Regions from separate parts of the Pseudomonas sp. NPDC090233 genome, predicted to be linked through region 2. Evidence: predicted binding sites of a transcription regulator. Region 2 holds the regulator's gene; each other region holds the start of a gene.
What was found. Region 2 encodes FliA, which starts transcription of late flagellar genes. Its sites were predicted from a motif close to CTAAAGTTTNNNNNNNNNNNGCCGNTAA; they were not measured.

Region 1 (3,713 bases), on a different contig from region 2:
GCCTGGCGATGGCCGGTTTCCATGGTCAGCACGGCGTTGTTGGCGGTTTGTTGCAGCTTGGCGATCAGGCCATGGATCTGCCCGGTGGACTCGGCGGTACGCTGGGCTAACTGGCGGACTTCATCGGCAACCACGGCAAAACCACGGCCCATCTCGCCCGCGCGGGCCGCTTCGATGGCGGCGTTCAGCGCCAGCAGGTTGGTCTGGTCGGCAATGCCTTTGATCACATCGACCACGCCACCGATCTCGTCGCTGTCCTTGGCCAGCTGCGTGACGGTCTCGCCGGTTTCGCCCACTGCAGTAGACAGGCGCTCGATGGCGTCGCGGGTTTCCCCGGCGATCTGCCGGCCTTGGCTGGTCAGGCGATTGGCCTCCTGAGTAGCGTCGGCGGTGCGCTGCACGTGGTTGGCCACTTCCTGGGTGGTGGCGGCCATCTGGTTGACGGCGGCGGCGACCTGTTCGGTCTCGACCCGCTGGCGCTCCAGGCCCGAAGAGCTCTTGTGGGCCAGTGCATCGGACTGACGCGCTTGCTCGCTGAGGTGCTCGGCGCTGTCCTGCAGGCGAGTCAGGCACGTCTTCATGCGTGCATCCTGGCTGAGCATGGCCATTTCCAGGCGCGCCTGCACGCCGCGACTGTCGGTGTACATCTGCGCGATCAGTGGGTCGGAGGTGGTCTGTTCGGCCAGGCGCAGCAGGCGCTTCAGGCCACGTTGCTGCCAGCCCAGGCCAAGCAGGCCGAGCGGCACCGACAGGCCGGCAGCCAGGGCGAAGCCCCAGGAATGGCCGAGCCAGTTACCGATCAGGAAACCGACCTGGCTGACCAGGATGAACGGCAGCCAGTCCTGCAGCACCGGCAGCCACTGATCACGGCGCGGGATGGCGGTCTTGCCCTGGTTGATGCGTTGGTACAGCGCTTCGGCGCGGCGAATCTGCTCGGCGGTAGGCTTGACCCGCACCGACTCGAAACCCGTGACCTGGTTGTTGTCGAAGATCGGCGTGACATAGGCGTTGACCCAGTAGTGGTCGCCCGACTTGCAACGATTCTTGACGATGCCCATCCACGGCTGGCCTTGCTTGAGGGTCTGCCACATATGGGCGAAGACCGCCGCTGGCACATCAGGGTGGCGCACCAGGTTGTGCGCCGCGCCAATCAGCTCCTCGCGCGCGAACCCGCTGATCTCCACGAATGCATCGTTGCAGTAGGTGATCACGCCTTTGGCATTGGTGGTCGAGATCAACCGTTGTTGGGCTGGGAAAGTCCGTTCCCGTTGAGTGATCGGCTGGTTGTTACGCATGGCTGAGTAATCCGCAAGGCTTTCGACCTTTATCGGCAAGTCAGCGTTTTTGTTGAATGAATATTTAAGTTAGTCGAGGGGCGCAGAGCACCCCTCGGTTACCTGAAGTCAGCTGGCAATCAACTGCCGCAGTACATAATGCAGAATCCCGCCTGCCTTGAAGTATTCCACTTCGTTGAGGGTATCGATTCGGCACAGCACTTCGATGTCCAACTGCTGCCCATCTGCTCGGGTGATGCGCAGGGGCAGGCTCATGCCTGGTTTCAGCTGTACGCCAGCCAGCCCCAGCACGTCGATCCGCTCGTTGCCGGTAAGCCCAAGCTGCTTGCGGTCTTGCCCCGCCTTGAACTGCAATGGCAATACACCCATTCCCACCAGGTTGGAACGGTGGATGCGCTCGAAACTCTCGGCTAGCACGGCCTTGACCCCCAGCAGGTTGGTGCCTTTGGCTGCCCAGTCGCGGCTGGAGCCGGTGCCATATTCCTGGCCGGCGATCACCACCAGCGGCGTACCATCGGCCTGGTAACGCATGGCCGCGTCGTAGATCGACAGCTTCTCGCCCGTTGGCGCGTACAGCGTGTTGCCGCCTTCTTCGCCGCCCAGCATCTCGTTGCGGATGCGGATATTGGCGAAGGTGCCGCGCATCATCACCTCGTGGTTGCCGCGCCGGGACCCATAGGAGTTGAAGTCTCGCGGCTCTACCCCCTTGTCGCGCAGGTAGCGGCCCGCAGGGCTGTCGGCCTTGATGTTGCCCGCCGGAGAAATGTGGTCGGTGGTCACTGAGTCGCCAAGCAGGGCCAGAATGCGCGCTCCCTGGATGTTTTCGATAACAGGCAGCGGCCCGCCGATGCCGTCGAAGAACGGTGGGTGCTGGATATAGGTGGAATCGTCCTGCCACACGTAGGTGGCCGCCTGCGGCACTTCGATTGCCTGCCACTGGGCGTCACCGGCGAACACTTCGGCATACTCCTTGTGGAACATAGCCGTGTCGACCTTGGCCACGGCATCGGCAATTTCCTGCTGGGTGGGCCAGATGTCACGCAGGTACACCGGTTGGCCGTCCTTGCCGGTGCCCAGTGAATCACGGGTCAGGTCCACGCGCACGCTGCCGGCAAGCGCGTAGGCCACCACCAGCGGTGGCGAGGCCAGCCAGTTGGTCTTGACCAATGGGTGCACGCGGCCTTCGAAGTTGCGGTTGCCGGACAGCACCGAGGCAACCGTCAGGTCGGCGCTGCCGATGGCTTTTTCGATGGCTTCGTCCAGCGGGCCGGAGTTGCCGATGCAGGTGGTGCAGCCATAGCCGACCAGGTCGAAGCCAAGCTGGTCGAGGTAGGGGGTGAGGCCTGCGGCGTTGTAATAGTCGGTGACCACCTTGGAGCCAGGCGCCAGCGAGCTCTTGACCCACGGCTTGCGCTGCAGCCCCTTTTCCAAGGCTTTTTTCGCCACCAACCCCGCCGCCATCATCACGCTGGGGTTGGAGGTGTTGGTGCAGGAGGTGATTGCGGCGATCACTACCGCGCCATGGCGTAGGGTGTGGGTCTGGCCCTCATGGCTGTAGTCGATTTCGCCGGCCTGGTCGGCATTACCCACCGCCACGCCACCGCCGCCTTCGCTTTCCAGGCGGCCAACTTCCTTGGCCAGTACCTTGGGCTGCTGTTCTATGAAGTGGTTGAAAGCCTGGTTGACCTGGCCCAACGCGACCCGGTCCTGGGGTCGCTTGGGTCCGGCGAGGCTGGCCTCGACGTCGCCCATGTCCAGGGCGAGGGCATCGCTGAACAGCGGTTCCTGCCCTGGCAGGCGCCACATGCCCTGGGCCTTGCAGTACTGTTCGACCAGCTCCACGGTTTGCGCCGGCCGGCCCGACAGGCGCAGGTAGTCGAGGGTGACTTCATCGACCGGGAAGAAGCCACAGGTGGCGCCATACTCCGGCGCCATGTTGGCGATGGTGGCGCGGTCGGCCAGGGGCAGGTCAGCCAGGCCATCGCCGTAGAATTCGACGAATTTGCCGACCACGCCTTTCTTGCGCAGCATTTGCGTGACGGTCAGCACCAGGTCGGTGGCGGTGATGCCTTCGCGCAATTTGCCGGTCAGCTTGAAGCCAATCACTTCCGGGATCAGCATCGACACCGGCTGGCCAAGCATGGCCGCCTCCGCCTCGATGCCGCCGACGCCCCAGCCAAGCACGCCCAGGCCGTTGATCATGGTGGTGTGCGAGTCGGTGCCGACCAGGGTGTCGGGGAAGGCGTAGGTGCGCCCGTCGGCCTCACGGGTCCAGACGGTGCGGCCGAGGTATTCCAGGTTGACCTGGTGGCAGATGCCGGTCCCCGGTGGTACCACGCGGAAGTTGTCGAAGGCGCTCTGGCCCCAGCGCAGGAAGGCGTAGCGTTCACCGTTGCGTTGCATCTCGATGTCGACGTT
Region 2 (3,713 bases):
GCCGCGCCATGCCTGGCGCATGCTGTTGGCGCACCTGGCGCGGATGATCGAGGTACCTGAGGTCGAGCCGATCGAAGAGGGTGGTGTGATTGCCGTGGTAGGCCCCGCCGGCATGGGCAAGACCACCACCCTGGCCAAGCTGGCCGCGCGTTACGTGCTCAAGTACGGCCCGCAGAACCTGGCGCTGGTGAGCATGGACAGCTTCCGCATCGGTGCCCAGGAACAGCTCAAGACCTTGGGGCGCATCCTCAATGTGCCGGTGACCTACGTCGACCCGGGCCAGTCGCTGGCCCAGGCGCTGGAGCCGCTGCTGCGCAAGCGCGTGGTGCTGATCGATACCGCCGGCCTGCAGGCCAGCGACCCGGCCCTGCGCATGCAGCTGGAAAGCCTGGCCGGCCGTGGCATCGCCTCGAAGAACTACCTGGTGCTGGCCACTACTAGCCAGAAGCAGGTGCTGACCGCCGCCTACCACAGCTACAAGCGCTGCGGCCTGGCCGGTTGCATCCTGACCAAACTCGATGAAACGGCGAGCCTCGGCGATGTGCTGAGCCTGGCCATCAGTCATGAACTGCCCGTGGCCTACCTCACCGATGGCCCGCGCATTCCTGACGACCTGCACTTGCCACGGGCGCACCAGCTGGTGACCCGCGCAGTGAATGTGCAGTTGCAGGACGAGCCCAGCGAAGAGGCCATGGCCGACATGTTCGCTGATCTCTATCACAATCCACGGCGAGCGGGTTGATGAAGCGTGTCCAAAATACCTACACCAAGGGGGCTGCCGCATCGCCCCTCGTGTGGCTTGGGTCCAAGCGAGACAAGGTAAACAACGAACATGGGTAGCATGCATCCCGTACAGGTGATCGCCGTAACCGGTGGCAAAGGTGGCGTCGGCAAGACTAACGTTTCAGTGAACCTGTCCCTGGCGCTGGCCGAGCTCGGCCGCCGGGTCATGCTGCTGGACGCCGACCTGGGCCTGGCCAATGTCGACGTGTTGCTGGGCCTGACCCCCAAACGCACCCTGGCTGATGTCATCGAAGGGCGCTGCGAGCTGCGCGACGTGCTGTTGCAGGGGCCAGGCGGTGTACGCATCGTGCCGGCAGCCTCCGGCACCCAGAGCATGGTGCACCTGGCGCCGGCCCAGCATGCCGGGCTGATCCAGGCCTTCAGCGAGATCGGCGACAACCTCGACGTGCTGGTGATCGACACCGCTGCGGGTATTGGTGACTCGGTAGTCAGCTTCGTCCGCGCGGCGCAGGAAGTGCTGCTGGTGGTGTGCGACGAACCCACCTCGATCACCGACGCCTACGCGCTGATCAAACTGCTCAATCGCGATTACGGGATGAACCGTTTCCGCGTGTTGGCCAACATGGCGCAGAGCCCGCAGGAAGGTCGCAACCTGTTCGCCAAGCTGACCAAGGTCACCGACCGCTTCCTCGATGTCGCCCTGCAATACGTCGGCGCCGTGCCGTACGACGAGTGTGTGCGCAAGGCGGTGCAAAAGCAGCGGGCGGTCTACGAGGCCTTCCCGCGCTCCAAATGCGCGCTGGCGTTCAAGGCCATTGCGCAGAAGGTCGACAGCTGGCCGTTGCCAGCCAACCCGCGCGGGCACCTGGAGTTCTTCGTCGAGCGCCTGGTTCAGCCCACCAGTGCAGGGCCAGTGCTATGAGTGCGAGCGGCTTCAAGATGTACAGCAAGGCGTCCAAGGACGCCCAGTACGAACTGATCGAACGCTACGCCCCGCTGGTCAAGCGTATTGCCTACCACCTGCTGGCGCGCCTGCCGGCCAACGTGCAGGTCGAGGACTTGATCCAGGCCGGCATGATCGGCCTGCTGGAAGTCGCCAACAAGTACGACGCCAGCAAGGGTGCGAGCTTTGAAACCTACGCCGGCATCCGCATCCGCGGCGCCATGCTCGATGAGGTGCGCAAGGGTGACTGGGCGCCGCGTTCGGTGCACCGCAACACCCGCATGGTCAGCGACGCGATGCGCGCCGTTGAAGCCAGAACCGGCCGCGACGCTAAAGATCATGAAGTTGCTGCCGAACTTCAATTGAGTCTCGATGATTACTACGGGATTTTGAACGATACCCTGGGCAGCCGCCTGTTCAGTTTCGACGACCTGTTGCAGGACGGCGAACACGAAGGGCTGCACGAGGATGGCGCCAGTGGCCAGGTCGAGCCGTCGCGCGACCTGGAAGACGAGCGCTTCCAGGTCGCCCTGACCGATGCCATCGCCAACCTGCCGGAGCGTGAGCGGCTGGTCCTGGCGCTGTACTACGACGAAGAACTGAACCTCAAGGAAATCGGTGAGGTGCTGGGGGTCAGCGAATCGCGTGTCAGCCAGCTGCATAGCCAGTGTGCCGCGCGCCTGCGCAGCCGTCTGGGGGAGTGGCGGGCGCGCTGAGCCGGGGGTCGTTGCAGTCGTTTTCACGTTGTACCGAATTGATTGAGTGCGCGCTCGGGGCCGAGCGCGTTAGAGACTGCTTGGAGGTCTAATTGAACAAAGACATGAAAATCCTCATCGTTGACGACTTCTCGACGATGCGGCGGATCATCAAGAACCTGCTGCGTGATCTGGGCTTCACCAACACCGACGAAGCCGACGACGGCACCACGGCGCTGCCGATGCTCGAAAGCGGCCATTACGACTTCCTGGTGACCGACTGGAACATGCCGGGCATGTCCGGTATCGACCTGCTGCGCAAGGTGCGCGCGCACGAGCGCCTGAAGGGCATGCCGGTGCTGATGGTGACCGCCGAAGCCAAGCGCGACCAGATCATCGAAGCGGCCCAGGCCGGGGTCAATGGCTACGTGGTCAAGCCGTTCACCGCGCAGGTGCTCAAAGAAAAGATCGAGAAGATCTTCGAACGCGTCAACGGCTGAATCAGCTCAGGGGGCGCCATGGAATCATCACAAACGTCTTTGGGGGAGTTCGAATCGACCCTGAAGAAGCATGCCCAGGAGTTGGTCGAAAGCCTGGAGAAGGGGCAGTTCGGCGAGGCGGTGCAGCTGATTCATCAGCTCAACCAGACCCGCGACCGTGGCCTGTACCAGGAAGTCGGCAAGCTGACCCGCGAGCTGCACAGCGCGATCGTCAGCTTTCAGATCGACCCGCGCATGCCGCAGGCCGAGGAAGTCTCGCAGATCACCGACGCCACTGAGCGTTTGTCCTACGTGGTCAAGCTCACCGAAGGCGCCGCCAACCGCACCATGGACCTGGTCGAGGAAAGCACCCCGGTGCTTAACGACCTGGCGACCGAAGCGCAGAACCTGAGTGTCGACTGGCAGCGCTTCATGCGCCGCGAAGTTGCTGCGCCGGAATTTCGTGACCTGGTCAAGCGCGTTGACAGTTTCCTGACGCACAGCGCCGAAGGTAACCGCAAGGTCTCTGGCCACCTCAATGACATTCTGCTGGCCCAGGACTATCAGGACCTGACCGGGCAGGTGATCAAGCGGGTGACCACGCTGGTGACCGAAGTCGAAAGCAATCTGCTCAAGCTCGTACTGATGGCCAGTCAGGTCGACCGTTTTGCCGGTATCGAACATGACCACCAGCAGCTACGTGCTGAAAAAGATGAAGAAAAATATCCGGCTCGGGGTGAAGGTCCGCAGATTCATGCCGATAAGCGTGAAGACGTCGTGTCCGGTCAGGACGATGTCGATGATCTGCTGTCCAGCCTGGGTTTTTGAGGAGCACGTTTAATGAGCTTCGGC
Region 3 (3,713 bases), on a different contig from region 2:
AGCAACATCCCCGAATACAGCTTCACCTCGTAGAAAAGCCAGCCATAAATAAGCACCATCACCAGCCCGATTGGCCAGCACCAGGCGTTCTGCTTGACGGTCAGCCACACGGCAGTGACGCCGAGCACGGCAGCGATGAGTTCGAGGCCGGACATCGGCGATCCTTGCAAAGGGGAAGGGCCGCGATTGTAGCGTGTGAGCAACCTGGGTAACAGCTACGTCACATTCCGTGCCGACGCGTATTCAGACGCGGAATTGCCGCAACAGTTGCTCCAGCTCTTCGCTCAACTGCCCCAGCGCCACCCCCGCGTCGCTGGATTGGCGCGCCGCCTCTGCGGTCTGCTGCGACAACCCGGCAGTATCCAGCACACTGCGGTTGATCTCCTCGACCACGTGCGACTGCTGCAGGGTGGCGCTGGCAATGGTGGCATTGAGTGCGGTGAGGTTGTGCAGCGCCTGGCTGATGGCGTCGAGGCTGGAGCCAGCCTCGCGGGCCTGTTGCACGGTCTGGCGCGAGGCTTCACTGCTGGTGTCGATGGCTTTTACCGCCGCATCCGACTGCCCCTGCAGGTGCTCGATCATGGTGTGGATCTCGGCGGTGGACTGCGCACTGCGCTGGGCCAGCAGGCGTACTTCGTCGGCCACCACCGCGAAGCCGCGACCCTGTTCGCCCGCGCGGGCGGCTTCGATGGCGGCGTTGAGCGCGAGCAGGTTGGTCTGCTCGGCGATGGAGCGGATGACGTCCAACACCCCGCCGATCTTCGTACTGTGCCCGGCCAGGTCGCGAATCACCTGGACGGCTTGGTCGATGGTCGCTGAAAGCCGGTCGATCTGTTGCAGGCTGCCATGAATGGCCTGCTGGCCATGTTCTACCTGCTGCTGCGCCGCACGCATCTCGCCAGCGGCCTGTTCAGCCGTCTTGGCCACGTCCTGCACCGCATAGGTCACTTCATTGACTGCCGTCGCCACCTGGTCCATCTGCATCGACTGCTGGGCGCTGTGCTGTTGCGCGGCACCTGCGTTGTCACCGACCCGGCCAGCGGACTGTGCCAACGAATGCGCCGCGCCTTGCAGTTGGCCGACCACATTCTGCAATTTGCCGTTGAAGCGGTTGAAGTGCTCGCCCAGGTAGGTGATTTCGTCGCGGCCATGGGTATCCAGGCGCCGGGTCAGGTCGCTTTCGCCGCTGGCGATGTTACCCATGGCCTGCACCGCCTCCTGCAATGGCTGGGCGATACTGCGGGCGATGAGCATGACCACCAGGGCCATCAGCAGGGCGATCCCCAGGCCGACCAGCGAGGCATCGCGCAACTGCCGGGCGAACTCGGCCTGAACGTCATCGATGTACACACCAGAGCCGATGATCCAGCCCCAGGGTTTGAACAATTGAATGTAAGAAGTCTTGGCCACCGGGTCGTTGGCGCCGGGCTTGGGCCAGCGATAGTTGACCGGCCCGGCGCCCTGGCTGCGGGCGAGGGCGGCCATTTCGTTGAACACGGCAAAACCGTCGGGGTCGCGAATGGCCGAGAGGTCCTGGCCGTCGAGCTTGGGGTTGGCCGGGTGCATGATCATCTTCGGCCCGAGGTCGTTGATCCAGAAGTAGTCGTTCTGGTCGTAACGCAGTGCCCGCACCACTTGCAGAGCCTGTTGCTGGGCGGCCTCGCGGCTGAGCGAGCCAGCGGCTTCCAGGCCTTGGTAATAGGCCAGCACTCCGGCAGCGGTCTGCACCACATGACGGGTTTTCTCCGCCTTGGCCTGGTACAGGTCGCCATGGATCTGGCGCAGCATCAGCAGGCCCAGAATCACCAGCATCGCTACGGCCACTAGCAAAATCAGCCACAAACGGCGGCTGATCGACATCGACCTCAAGGTCTTCATGAACGCTACTCCGCTTTGTTCTTTTTATTAAGGTGCATCGAAGCATGCTTTGATACTGGGCCCAACCCGACTAATAGCTAAGTGCCAGTTATTGCCGGGTCTGCACCATGCCGTGCAAGCCATCGCACAGCCGCTCTGTTAGGATTTCGGCCGCGCAAGATGAAACCTTTAGGCCAGGGGAACTTTTGTACTGGCATTGGTCCCACCAGTCGCTGTAAAAATGCCGCGCCGCGTGCGGCAATCACAAGCAAATCAAGAACAAGGGGCCTGCAAGCAGCAGGGCTCCATCCGGGGGAATGATGGATTTTTGGACTGCCTTCCAGGCAATCATCTTAGGCGTGGTCGAGGGACTGACAGAGTTCTTGCCAATCTCCAGTACTGGCCACCAGATCATCGTGGCTGACCTGATCGGCTTTGGTGGTGAACGGGCAATAGCCTTCAACATCATTATCCAGCTGGCCGCGATTCTCGCGGTGGTGTGGGAATTCCGACGCAAGATCCTCGACGTGGTGTTCGGCCTGCGCAGCCAGCCAACGGCGCGGCGTTTCACCGGCAACCTGCTGCTGGCGTTCATGCCTGCGGTGGTGCTGGGCGTGCTGTTCGCCGACCTGATCCATGAATACCTGTTCAACCCGATCACGGTGGCGGCGGCTTTGGTAGTCGGTGGTGTGATCATGCTGTGGGCCGAACGTCGCACGCACCGTGTGGATGTCGACCACGTCGACGACATGCGCTGGTCGCATGCCCTGAAGATCGGCTTCATTCAGTGCCTGGCAATGATTCCGGGCACCTCGCGCTCCGGTTCGACCATCATCGGCGGACTGCTGTTCGGCCTGTCGCGCAAGGCGGCCACTGAGTTCTCGTTCTTCCTGGCGATGCCGACCATGGTCGGCGCGGCAGTGTACTCGGGCTACAAGTACCGCCACCTGTTCGAACCGAGCGACTTGCCGGTGTTCGCCATCGGCTTCGTGACGTCATTCATCTTCGCCATGATCGCAGTGCGCGCGCTGCTCAAGTTCATCGCCAACCACAGCTACGCCGCATTCGCCTGGTACCGCATCGTCTTTGGCCTGCTGATCCTGGCGACCTGGCAGTTCGGCTGGGTCGACTGGTCGACGGCGCACGGCTGATATGGCCCGGGTGCAAACGGCAAGGGAAGAGGGCGTACGCAATGTGCGCCTGAAGCTGCTGGCGCTGGGGGTGCTGTGCCTGTTGCCGCTGTCAGGTGCCGCGCAAATGGCCTGGAGCGGGCAATCCTGGCTGCCTCTGGGTGCCTATCCGGCGATGAGCCTGATCACCCTGTTGCTGTACTGGCAAGACAAGCACCAGGCCCGCAGTGGCGCCTGGCGCACACCCGAGAAGGTGTTGCATGCCGCTGAGCTGCTCGGTGGCTGGCCTGGCGCACTGTTGGCCCAGCAGCTGTTTCGGCACAAGACCCGCAAGGTCTCCTATCAGCTGGTGTTCTGGGTCATCGTGCTGTTGCACCAAATGTTTTGGGTGGATCAGCTGATGTTGGGCGGGCGCTTTCTGCCGCTGAGCTGACGGCTCAAATCAGCAACCCCACCTGCAATCGCTTCGCCAGGCGCCGCACCACCAGTTGGTGCGAGCGCTGCAGTAGATCGCACAGCTCTTCCCGAGCCATAGGGTAGGGGGGCTCCATGCTGATCCACCGCGCTCGCGCCAGGTAAGGCGCCGGGCGCACGCCAGGGCGGTCGCAGTAGCCCAGAAACAGCTCATCGGCCACCTTGAACGACAACCCCGCCCCGGCCAGGTCGAGCACCGCGAACATCTTGTTACCGGCCACCGAGAACACCCGGATGCCACCCCATTTGTAG
Region 4 (3,713 bases), on a different contig from region 2:
GCTCGGCGCGCAGGTCTTTGACCAGGTCGTTGATCAGGCCGATTTCGCTGAGTTCTTGCGAGCGGCTGATGGCGCCATCCAGGGCGCGCCAGCCACTGACCGTGGTAGCCAGGGTGAGCAGCAGCACCACGGCGAAGCCCAGGGCGAGTTTGGCGCCGACACTGATATTGCCGAGGCTGCGGTTGAGGTAGCCGAACATGGCAAGTCTCCATCCAGTTGAGTAGGGAGCCATACCAGCACTTCGCTAGCATGACCCCCTGCCCATCGGCGGAGAGTGCGTAGGACTTGACCTGAAAATCAGGTAGGAAATTTCACCCTGATTTGTGGGATGTAGATTCCGTCAGAGTTTGAAACGCCCGACCAGGCCCTGCAGGTGCGTGCCCAGGCGCGCCAGCTCGACACTGGAACTGGCCGTTTCCTCGCTCGCGGCTGAAGTCTGGTCGGAGATGTCCCGTACATTCATCACGCTGCGGTTGATCTCTTCGGCCGTCGCGCTTTGTTGCTCGGCCGCCGTGGCGATCTGCTGGTTCATCGCCTGAATCGACGACACGGTGCGGGTGATGGTATCCAGTGAGCCACCGGCACGGCGGGTCAGCTCGACACTGCTGTCGGTGAGCTGGCGACTGGCGTCCATCACGCTGGCGACCCGCTGGGTGCCGCTTTGCAGGCCGGCGATCAGTTCTTCGATCTCTTCGGTGGATTGTTGGGTACGTTGGGCCAGGCTGCGCACTTCGTCGGCGACCACGGCAAAGCCACGGCCGGCTTCGCCGGCACGGGCCGCTTCGATGGCCGCGTTGAGCGCCAGCAGGTTGGTTTGCTGGGCCACCGACTTGATCACATCGAGCACGCTGCCGATCTTGTCGCTTTCGGCCTTGAGCTGGTTCATCGCTTCGCTGGAATTCACCACTTCGCGGGCCAGGCGCTCGATTTGCGCGACGGCCTCGCTGACCACCCGATCACCCTCGCGGGCCTGCTGGTCGGCCGCCAGTGCCGCTTCCGAGGCCTGTTCGGCATTGCGCGCCACTTCATGCACGGTGGCGGCCATTTCGTTCATGGCGGTCGCGACCTGGTCGGTTTCGACCTTTTGATTGTTGACCCCGGCGCTGGTCTGCTCGGTGACGGCCGACAGCTCCTCGGCGGCGCTGGCGATCTGGGTGACACCGTCGCCGATGCCGCCGATCAGTTCGCGCAGGCCCTGGGTCATGCGCTGCATGCTGGCCTGCAGCTGGCCGAGTTCGTCGCGTCGGTCGCTGTGCAGGTCGTGGCGCAGGTCGCCGCTGGCAACCCGTTCGGCGGCTGCCAGGGTCTGGCGCAGGGGGATGATGATCTGCCGGGTGATGGCCCAGGCGGCAAGCAGCCCCAGGATCATTGCCAAGGCAGTGGCCCCGGCCAGCATGGCTTTGGCCTGGCTGGCGCCGGCATCACGCACTTGGGTTTGCGAAGCGGTCATGGCCTGGCTGGTCTGGAGCAGCACGGTGCCTTGATCGGCCATGCGTTGCAGCGCTGGTTCGCCGGCACCTTGCTTGAGTTCCGCGAACGCCTGGCGGTACAGGCGGATCGCCTCCAGCTGTTGTTCCAGGCGCTGGTGATCGGCAGGCTGCTCGATCTGGCCGAGCATGAACTGCACCTGGCGCTCAAGGGTGCCCAGCGCCTGTTCCAGATCACTGATCGATGCCGGGTCCGGCTTGCGCTCGTAGTGCTGGCGGGCGATGCGCAGGTCCTGGGTGTACTGCTGGATGACCGAGATATTACCCAGCTTGTCACCGCGGTTGATGATGCTGTCCATGCCCAGCCACCCGGTGAGGGTGATGGCCAAGGTCATTAATAACACCAGGCCGAAGCCCAGCCCCAACTTGCGATTGACGCTTACATTCCCCAGCGATTGGGAAAACCATCGGTACATGTTCGACTCCCCGGCAACGTGGCAGCACGGCTTATTGTTGTGTTGCCATAGCCATCGGCCTGCGCCGGGGAAACTTGATGGTTGGAAGTTGACCCGCCTGTCAGAAAATTCTCGAGAGCAGGGCGGTTACGGCGGTTTCCACGCGCAGGATACGCTCGCCCAGCTGTACCGGCGCCAGGCCGGCTTTGTTCAGCAAGTCAACTTCGTAGGGGATCCAGCCACCTTCGGGGCCGATCGCCAGGGTCACGGGGCCTTCCACCGCGCGGGGGCAGGCGGGGTAGGGGCCGGGGTGGCCGACCAGGCCGAGGGTGCCCTCGGCGATGGCGGGCAGGCGGTCTTCGACGAAGGGCTTGAAGCGCTTCTCGATGATCACCTCGGGCAGCACCGTGTCGCGGGCCTGCTCCAGGCCCAGGATCAGGTTGTCGCGGATGCTTTCCGGGTTGAGAAACGGCGTCTGCCAGAAACTTTTCTCGACCTTGTAGCTGTTGACCAGGATCAACCGTTGTACCCCCAGGGTGGCCACGGTCTGGAACAGCCGGCGCAGCATCTTCGGCCGTGGCACGGCCAGCACCAGGGTCAGTGGCAGCTTGGCCGGCGGCGGTTGGTCGAAGCCGACCTGCAGTTCGGCTTCGTGCTGTTCAAGGCGCACCACCGTGGCGCTGCCCATCAGGCCATTGATGCGGCCCACGCGCAGGCTGTCGCCCACCGCCACGCGGTGGATGTCCTGCATGTGGGTGAAGCGCCGATCGGCAAGGACCACGCGGTCGGCCGAGACGAAGTCGGCCTCTTCAAGAAGCAACAGGTTCACGGTTGGGTCGCTGGCGGCTGGTCGTTGTGGTCGTTGGCCGCTTCATCGTCGCCGTGGCTGCGCTTGCGGATCAGGCTGCCACACAGCACGCCGATCTCGAACAACAGCCACATCGGCACGGCGAGCAGGGTCTGCGAGAAGATGTCCGGCGGGGTGAGGATCATGCCGACCACGAAGCAGCCGATGATCACATAGGGGCGGATCTTCTTCAGGTATTGCACATCGACCACGCCAATCCACACCAGCAGCACCACCGCCACCGGGATCTCGAAGGCCACGCCGAAGGCGAAGAACAGGGTCATGACGAAGTCGAGGTAGTTGGCGATGTCGGTCATCATCGCCACGCCATCCGGGGTGGCGGCGGCGAAGAACTTGAACATCAGCGGGAACACCAGGAAGTAGGCGAAAGCCATGCCGGCGTAGAACAGCAAGATGCTCGACACCAGCAGCGGGATGGCGATGCGTTTTTCGTGGCGGTACAGCCCCGGTGCGATGAAGCCCCAGATCTGCTGGAGGATAAACGGGATCGCCAGGAACAGCGAGACGATCATGGTCAGCTTGAACGGCGTCAGGAACGGCGAGGCCACATCGGTGGCGATCATCGTCGCGTTGGCCGGCAAGTGGTCGCGCAGCGGCGCCGAGACCAGGGTGTAGATCTGCTGGGCGAAGGAGAACAGCCCGGCGAAGATCAGGAAGATCGCGGCCACGCAGCGCAGCAGGCGGGTGCGCAGTTCGGTCAGGTGCGAGACCAGCGGCATCGGCTGGTCGTCTTGCGGTTTTTCGCTCATGGGGCTCGCGGCGGTTGAGGCGGGGCGGGCTGCTCAGGCGCAGGCGTAACGGCTGGCTGTTCGGTTGCCGCAGGGGCGGGCGGCTGGGCCGGCGGCGTCAGCGGGTTGAGGATGCGCTTGGCTTCCTGTTCCATCTGCAGGATGTGCTCGTTGTGCAACTGGCGGCGGATGTCGTCGGCGCCAATCTCGCGCTCGACCTCCATCTTGATCGCAT

Region 1: ACIQUF_RS15385 (methyl-accepting chemotaxis protein) is a predicted target of FliA. The motif match lies at 1,325-1,352, and genes of this name have one in related genera.
Region 3: ACIQUF_RS05165 (methyl-accepting chemotaxis protein) is a predicted target of FliA. The motif match lies at 2,022-2,049, and genes of this name have one in related genera.
Region 4: ACIQUF_RS18495 (methyl-accepting chemotaxis protein) is a predicted target of FliA. The motif match lies at 1,955-1,982, and genes of this name have one in related genera.

The regions. Positions count from the first base shown of each region.
Region 1 covers NZ_JBIVYQ010000005.1:174,579-178,291, reverse strand. Annotated here, with positions in the region: gene ACIQUF_RS15385 (methyl-accepting chemotaxis protein) at 1-1,295, opposite strand, end outside; gene acnA (aconitate hydratase AcnA) at 1,404-3,713, opposite strand, start outside.
Region 2 covers NZ_JBIVYQ010000010.1:53,586-57,298, forward strand. Annotated here, with positions in the region: gene flhF (flagellar biosynthesis protein FlhF) at 1-742, shown strand, start outside; gene fleN (flagellar synthesis regulator FleN) at 833-1,666, shown strand; gene fliA (RNA polymerase sigma factor FliA) at 1,663-2,403, shown strand; gene ACIQUF_RS24200 (chemotaxis response regulator CheY) at 2,508-2,882, shown strand; gene ACIQUF_RS24205 (protein phosphatase CheZ) at 2,901-3,689, shown strand; gene ACIQUF_RS24210 (chemotaxis protein CheA) at 3,702-3,713, shown strand, end outside.
Region 3 covers NZ_JBIVYQ010000002.1:147,814-151,526, reverse strand. Annotated here, with positions in the region: gene pnuC (nicotinamide riboside transporter PnuC) at 1-155, opposite strand, end outside; gene ACIQUF_RS05165 (methyl-accepting chemotaxis protein) at 244-1,878, opposite strand; gene ACIQUF_RS05160 (undecaprenyl-diphosphate phosphatase) at 2,178-3,008, shown strand; gene ACIQUF_RS05155 (DUF1294 domain-containing protein) at 3,010-3,420, shown strand; gene ACIQUF_RS05150 (MmcQ/YjbR family DNA-binding protein) at 3,425-3,713, opposite strand, start outside.
Region 4 covers NZ_JBIVYQ010000006.1:273,536-277,248, forward strand. Annotated here, with positions in the region: partial or broken gene ACIQUF_RS18490 (methyl-accepting chemotaxis protein) at 1-232, opposite strand, end outside; gene ACIQUF_RS18495 (methyl-accepting chemotaxis protein) at 341-1,903, opposite strand; gene ACIQUF_RS18500 (16S rRNA (uracil(1498)-N(3))-methyltransferase) at 2,004-2,711, opposite strand; gene tatC (twin-arginine translocase subunit TatC) at 2,708-3,499, opposite strand; partial or broken gene tatB (Sec-independent protein translocase protein TatB) at 3,517-3,713, opposite strand, start outside.